2 regions of the Nocardia sp. NPDC050713 genome follow, and region 1 is predicted to be linked to the other one. Evidence: riboswitches for the same ligand, from Rfam matches in the RefSeq annotation. Region 1 holds a riboswitch; the other holds the start of a gene.

Region 1 (3,399 bases):
CGGCGGCTCCCCGGTGAGCAGGGCCGCGCACGCCACAACGGTGGCCTCGGTGGGGCCGTAGGTGTTCCACAGCTCGCGTCCCGAATCCTCGTCCCCAGCAAGGCGTTCGGCGAGTTCGGGCGGCACGGCCTCGCCGCCGAAGATCAGCAGCCGGACCGGTTCCAGCGCCTCGGCGGGCCAGGTCGCGGCCAGCGTCGGCACCGTCGAGACGATGCTGATCTCGCGGCGGACCAGCCAGGGGCCGAGGTCCGCGCCGGTGCGCACCAGCGCGCGCGGCGCGGGCACCAGGCAGGCGCCGTGCCGCCAGGCCAACCACATCTCCTCGCAGGAGGCGTCGAAGGCGACCGAGAGACCGGCGAGGACACGGTCACCGGGGCCGATGGGCGCCTCCCGCAGGAACAGTCGCGCCTCGGCGTCGACGAAGGCGGCGGCGTTGCGGTGGGTGACCGCGACGCCCTTCGGGGTGCCGGTGGAGCCGGAGGTGAAGATGATCCAGGCGTCGTCGTCGGGTGCGGGGAACGTGTGGTCCGTGTCCTCACCGGCCGTGAGAGAGGTTGGGGCGGTGGATGTTTCGACGGCACGGACACCCTCGGCGGTGACGACGGCGCTCACCCGCGCCTCACCGAAGACCAGCCGGGCCCGCTCGTCGGGATCGTCGGCGTCGACCGGGACGTACGCGGCGCCCGCCCACAGCACGGCGAGGATCGTGACGTACAGATCGCCGCTGCCGGAGGGCATTCGGACGCCGACCCGGTCGCCAGCGCGGACTCCGGCCTCGACCAGCTCGGCCGCTCGTGCCTCGACCGCGATGAGCAGCTCGCGGTATGTGATCAGAATCTCGCCGTCATCGATGGCGTGCGCGTCCGGATGGGCACGCGCGGTGGCGGTCAGGATGTCGACGAGGGTGCGCGGCGGAGGCGCCGCAGCGCCGCGTAGCAGGGGGTCGGACAACGACTGCCCGGTCGTCGGGCTAGTGCCCACCGCGGTGTCGACCTGCGGCTGGAGCATCACGTCCGGCCCACCTCTCATAGACCTGCCTTGCGTTTCCCGATGGTTGTTTCACATGAGGGTTACCGATTGGCAAACGCCACGGTGACCAACTGACCACGGTACCCGCGGTACCAGCGATATCTCCGGGGCTGCGGTGTGACGTCGATCGGCGAGCCGAGGCGGGTGGATGGGGCCGTCAGGCGCACTTCCGCATTCGCTCCGTTTGGGCGGCGGCGCCTATCAGGTCGCCGAGGCCGCGGTACCTAGACCCAGCGCGGTGAGAATCCCGGCGCTCGCTTGCTCGAGCCGATCGCGGACCCTCGGGCTGCGCAGGAACGCCACCGCGCGGGCGGCGAGCAGGGCGAGCAGGATCATCTCGACGGCGGCGACGGTGCATTCGATCGCGCCGAGCGCGAGGGTGTTCAGGAAGGTGACCTCGGTCAGGAACTGGGGAAGCACGGCGAGGTAGAACAGGCCGACCTTCGGGTTGAACAGACACGAGACGACGCCCGCCGTGAACGCCGAGCGAACCGAGGGCGCTTTCCCGCTGCCGGAATGGAACTCGGCATCGGCCTGCGCCCGCCGCTTGCGCAACTCGATGAGCGTACGAATTCCGAGGTACACCAAATAGATTCCGCCGACGATCTTCAGCGCGCGATACGCGGTCGCGGATTGCTCCAGCAGCGCGGCGACGCCAGCGGCCACCACCACCGCCCACACCAGGCCGCCGAGCGCCGAGCCCACCGCCGCGGCGATGCCGGGACGGGCGTCCACGATCGAAAAGCGCAGCACCAGAAACGAATCCGGCCCCGGCGTCAGGGAGAGCAGGACGCACAGTCCGACGAAGCTGAGCAGCAGCGAGGGCGTCACCCAACGAGTGCAGCGCAGTTCCCGCGGCGGCGCAACCGACTTTCGGCCGCGCGAATCCAGAGGTTGACAGAGCCGCGTGCGGTCTGCCAATCTCGGGACAGGTCACGAGTGCCAGCGCTAAGCCCCGGCTAGCTGGTCGGCAACCCTCCTCCGCGGTGGGGTGCTCCGGGTGACGACCGGGCCGCCGTCCGACCGGGCGCGGCAAGCGCGGACTCGACGAATCCCTCGATCGCGAGTCCCAGAGCCGACGGGATTACGTGATGACCGCTGTTGTGGACCAGACCTGTGCCGCCTTCGCCCGCGTTTCGGGTGACGATCTGCCGGTGCCGCTCGTGCAGGGTGGAACCCGCACCTACGCCAACTTCGACTACGCCGCGAGCGCGCCGGCGCTGGCCCAGGTCACCGACCGGATCCAGCGGCTGCTGCCGTACTACGCCAGCGTGCACCGCGGCGCGGGCTACGCCTCGCGCATCTCCACCGAGTGCTACGAGGCCGCGCGCGGTTCGGTCGCCCGTTTCCTCGACGCCGCCGACGACCAGGTGGTGGTGTTCACCCGCAACACCACCGATTCGCTGAACCTGCTGGCGTCCTGTGTGCCGGGCGACACCGTGGTGCTCGACATCGAGCATCACGCCAATTTCCTGCCGTGGACGCGGCACGGACGCCGCGTGGTGCGCGCTGCCGACACCGTCGCCGAGACCATCCGGTTGCTGGTGGCGGAGCTGTGCAGCAAGCCCGCCGCACTGCTCGCGGTGACGGGGGCGTCGAATGTCACCGGGGAGGTGCTGCCGTTGGAGCGGCTCGCCGACATCGCGCACCAGTGTGGCGCGCGCATCCTGGTCGACGCGGCCCAGCTCGCGCCGCACCGGCGAATCAGTCTGCGGGAGGCGGGGATCGACTACCTCGCCTTCTCGGGTCACAAGCTGTACGCGCCGTTCGGTGCGGGTGTGCTTGTCGGCCGCCGCGACTGGCTGGATCGGGCCGAGCCCTATCTCGCGGGCGGCGGTGCGGTGCGCGCGGTGAGCACCGAGCGCGCCGAATGGGCGCCCGCGCCGCAGCGGCACGAGGCGGGGTCGCCGAACGTGCTGGGCGCGGCCGCGATCGCCGCCGCCTGTGACGCGCTCGCCGCCATCGATCCCGTGGGGTTGGCCGCGCACGAACGCCTGCTTGCCGACCGCCTGCGCGAGGGACTGTGTGCCATCCCGGGCGTCGAGACGCTGCGCATCTGGTCCGACAGTCCCGATTCCGTCGGCATCGTGGCGTTCACCGTCGCGGGCTTCGCGCCCGGCCACGTCGCCGCCTACCTCTCCGCCGAACACGCCATCGGTGTGCGCGACGGCCGCTTTTGCGCCCACCCGCTGCTCGCCCGCCTCGGCCTCGACGGCGCACTGCGCGCCAGCATCGGCCTCGGCACCACCCCCGCCGACATCGACCGCCTCGTCGACGCCGTCGCCACCCTGGTCCACCGCGGCCCCTCCTGGAACTACGCCGAAACCGACGGCCTCTGGAACCCCACCCCCGAAACCCGCCCCTTCACCG
Region 2 (3,399 bases), on a different contig from region 1:
GGCCGCGCGGCTGAAGCCGTACACGATGGCGATCAGGCCTGCTGTCACGGTGACGGCACCGGGCACGTCGTAGCCGCCGGTCCGCGGCGCGGGCACGTCCTTGATGACGAACGCGAGCGCGCCGACGAACGCGAGGATCGCGATAGGGGTGTTGACCAGCAGGGTCCACCGCCAGGACGCGTATTCGGTGAGCGCGCCACCCGCGATCAGGCCGATCGCGGCGCCGCCCGCGGAGATTCCCGCGAAGACGGCGAAGGCGCGGGCCCGTTCTTTCGCCTCGGTGAACGTCACCGAGACCAGCGCGAGCGCGGCGGGTGCGAGCAGCGCGGCGAAGGCGCCTTGCAAGCCGCGACCCGCGAAGAGCTGGGCGCCGTTCTGCGCCAGACCCGCGAGCGCCGAGGCGGCCGCGAAGCCGACGAGGCCGACCAGGAAGATCCGGCGGCGGCCGAGGTAGTCGGCAAGGCGGCCGCCGAGCAGCAGCAGGCCGCCGAAGATCAGCGTGTAGGCGGTGAGGGCCCACTGCTTGTCGCCCTCGCTGATGCCGAGGTCACGCTGCGCGAACGGCAGCGCGATAGTCACGATGGTCGCGTCGAGGACCACCATCAGCTGGGCCAGCCCGATCACGCCGAGCGCCAGCCAGCGGGCCGAGTCGCGCCGGTCACCCGGCGCGTGCACCGCTGTCGATATCTCGCTCACCTTGTCTCCTCGTCGTCCGGAAGTGCGCGTGCGAGCAATCCTGTCACTGTCCGACATTTGGCGTCAATAGAAAAATGTCGCAATCAGACATTTGCCATGTTGCGACAGTTGAGCGAGTGTCTGGGTTACAGTGGGGAGATGCTCGACTCATCGACGCCGGTGGGCACGAACGCGGCCGAGGACGCCGCCGCGACCGGGAACAGCACAGCGCGGGCGACGTCGGGCGGCCTCGCGTCCACGGAACGGGAAGGCGTGGTGTCCACGACGCGAGATAACACAGCACCTCTCGGCCTGCGCGAGCGCAAGAAGCAGCAGACGAGGCAGCGCATCATGAACATCGCGCTCGAGCTGTGCGACAAGCAGGGCTTCGACGCGACGACGGTCGAGCAGATCGCGAACGCGGCCGACGTCTCGCCGCGCACCGTCAACCGGTATTTCGAGACGAAGGAGGACATCGTCCTCGCGCCGGTCCTCGACTTCGGCCAAATGGTTGCCGACAAGTTGCGAGAAGAGCCGCGCGGCGGCAACGAGCTGCGCGCGCTGTGCAACGCCTACCTCCAGGTGATCGATGACGCGGCGACGGAGAACTCGGCGGTGTCGTTCTGCAGGTTCCAGCAGATGCAGCGGATCGCGCGCGACAGCCCCTCGGTCAACAGCCGCGCGCTGGAGTTCGCCGACAGCAAGTCCGCTGCCATCACCGCGGTGCTCGCCGACCGTCTCGGCACCACCCAAGGCGCGCTCAGCGTGCGGTTGATCGTCTCTACCTGGCAGATGCTGTGTCACCTCGCGATGGACGTGCACAGCGAGCTGATCATGGACTGCGATCCGCAGATCGCGGTGCGCGCGGCGCGGGCGACGCTGCTCGACGCGTACGCGGAGTTCATGCGGGTCTGCACGGAACCGCCGACGGAATCGGCGGAGTGAGATCGGCTACGAATTTCGGCCATTGGCCGCCCGCCAGCTACCATGTCCGTCAGGTCATGAGTGCCAGCGCCAAGCCCCGGCTCGCTGGACGGCAACCCTCCAGCAGCGGTGGGGTGCTCCGGGTGATGACCGGGCCCTCGAAGGTCGAGGGCAAGCGCGCTGTCAGGAGGTTCCCGGAAATGTGTTGTCCTGGATAGACCGCATCACCGATCTCGTTAGTCCGGCGAACAACTCTTGTGGAGCATGATATGACCGACCCCGTCGCGGCCGAGTTCGATCCTGCCCGTTGGTCCTTCGAGACCAAGCAGGTGCATGCGGGCCAAGCCCCCGATCCGAGCACCGGCGCCCGCGCCCTGCCGATCTACCAGACCACCTCCTACGCCTTCCGCGACACCGACCACGCGGCGGCGCTGTTCGGTCTCGCCGAGCCGGGCAATATCTACACCCGCATCATGAACCCGACCCAGGACGTGGTCGAGCAGCGCATCGCCGCCCTGGAAGGCGGCGTCGCCGCACTGCTGCTCGCCTCCGGGCAGGCCGCGGAGACGTACGCGATCCTGAACCTGGCTTCCGCAGGCGACCACATCGTGTCCAGCCCGCACCTGTACGGCGGCACCTACAACCTCTTCCATTACTCGCTGCCCAAGCTCGGCATCGAGGTCTCGTTCGTCGAGGACGCGGACGATCTCGAACAGTGGCGCGCCGCGATCCGGCCCAATACCAAGGCGTTCTTCGGCGAGACCATCGCCAATCCCAGCAGTGCCGTGTTCGACATCCCCGGCATCGCCGAGGTCGCGCACGCCGCCGGGATCCCGCTGATCGTGGACAACACCGTCGCGACCCCTTACCTGATCCAGCCGCTGGCGCACGGCGCCGACATCGTGGTGCACTCGGCCACCAAGTACCTGGGCGGGCACGGCACGGCCATCGCGGGCGCGATCGTCGACGGCGGAAAGTTCGACTGGACCGTCCGCGATGACAGGGGCGAGCCGCGTTTCCCCGGCTTCACCACCCCGGACCCCAGCTATCACGGCGCGGTCTTCGCCGATCTCGGCGCGCCCGCCTACGCGCTGAAGGCCCGCGTGCAGCTGCTCCGCGATCTCGGCGCGGCAGTCTCGCCGTTCAACGCGTTCCTCATCGCGCAGGGCATCGAGACGCTGAGCCTGCGCGTCGAGCGCCACGTCGCCAACGCGCAGGCGGTCGCCGAATTCCTGGCCGAGCATCCGGCAGTCGAATCGGTCCACTACGCCGGACTGTCGAGCTCGCCTTGGCACGAGCGGGCCAAGCGGCTCGCGCCGAAGGGGACCGGCGCGATCGTCTCGTTCGAGCTGCGCGGCGGTGTCGACGCGGGCAAGAAGTTCGTGGACGCGTTGGTCCTGCACAGCCACGTGGCCAACATCGGGGATGTGCGTTCTCTGGTGATCCATCCGGCATCGACGACGCACTCCCAGCTGACACCCGAGCAACAGCTCGCCTCCGGCGTCACCCCGGGACTGGTCCGCCTCGCCGTGGGCATCGAGGGAATCGACGACATTCTGGCCGATCTGCGCGCCGGATTCACGGCGGCGACGACGTGACCGTGAGCACCGAGCAGAGCATCGAGTCCGGCGTCGGCCTGCTGCCGCCGCCGGACGGCAGGCCCGGCGTCATCGCCATCGGGGACGTGCGGCTGGAAAGCGGCGCGGTGATTCCGAATGTCCATCTCGCCGTGCAGCGGTGGGGCGAACTCTCCCCCACCCTGGACAATGTGGTGCTCGTCGAGCACGCTCTGACCGGTGA

The links. A riboswitch is a leader RNA that binds a small molecule or an ion and turns the genes downstream of it on or off. The one in region 1 is predicted to bind S-adenosylmethionine.
Region 2: it holds a riboswitch for S-adenosylmethionine, as region 1 does, so the genes downstream of both, AB0H49_RS14375 (bifunctional o-acetylhomoserine/o-acetylserine sulfhydrylase) here and AB0H49_RS32160 (aminotransferase class V-fold PLP-dependent enzyme) in region 1, are expected to answer to the same signal.

What each region holds. Positions count from the first base shown of each region.
Region 1 covers NZ_JBFAHS010000024.1:47,448-50,846, forward strand. The annotation lists gene AB0H49_RS32150 (Pls/PosA family non-ribosomal peptide synthetase) at 1-1,008, opposite strand, end outside; gene AB0H49_RS32155 (LysE family translocator) at 1,231-1,860, opposite strand; SAM riboswitch class IV at 1,961-2,074, shown strand; gene AB0H49_RS32160 (aminotransferase class V-fold PLP-dependent enzyme) at 2,121-3,399, shown strand, end outside.
Region 2 covers NZ_JBFAHS010000006.1:139,063-142,461, forward strand. The annotation lists gene AB0H49_RS14365 (MFS transporter) at 1-696, opposite strand, end outside; gene AB0H49_RS14370 (TetR family transcriptional regulator) at 835-1,620, shown strand; SAM riboswitch class IV at 1,673-1,783, shown strand; gene AB0H49_RS14375 (bifunctional o-acetylhomoserine/o-acetylserine sulfhydrylase) at 1,869-3,197, shown strand; gene AB0H49_RS14380 (homoserine O-acetyltransferase) at 3,194-3,399, shown strand, end outside.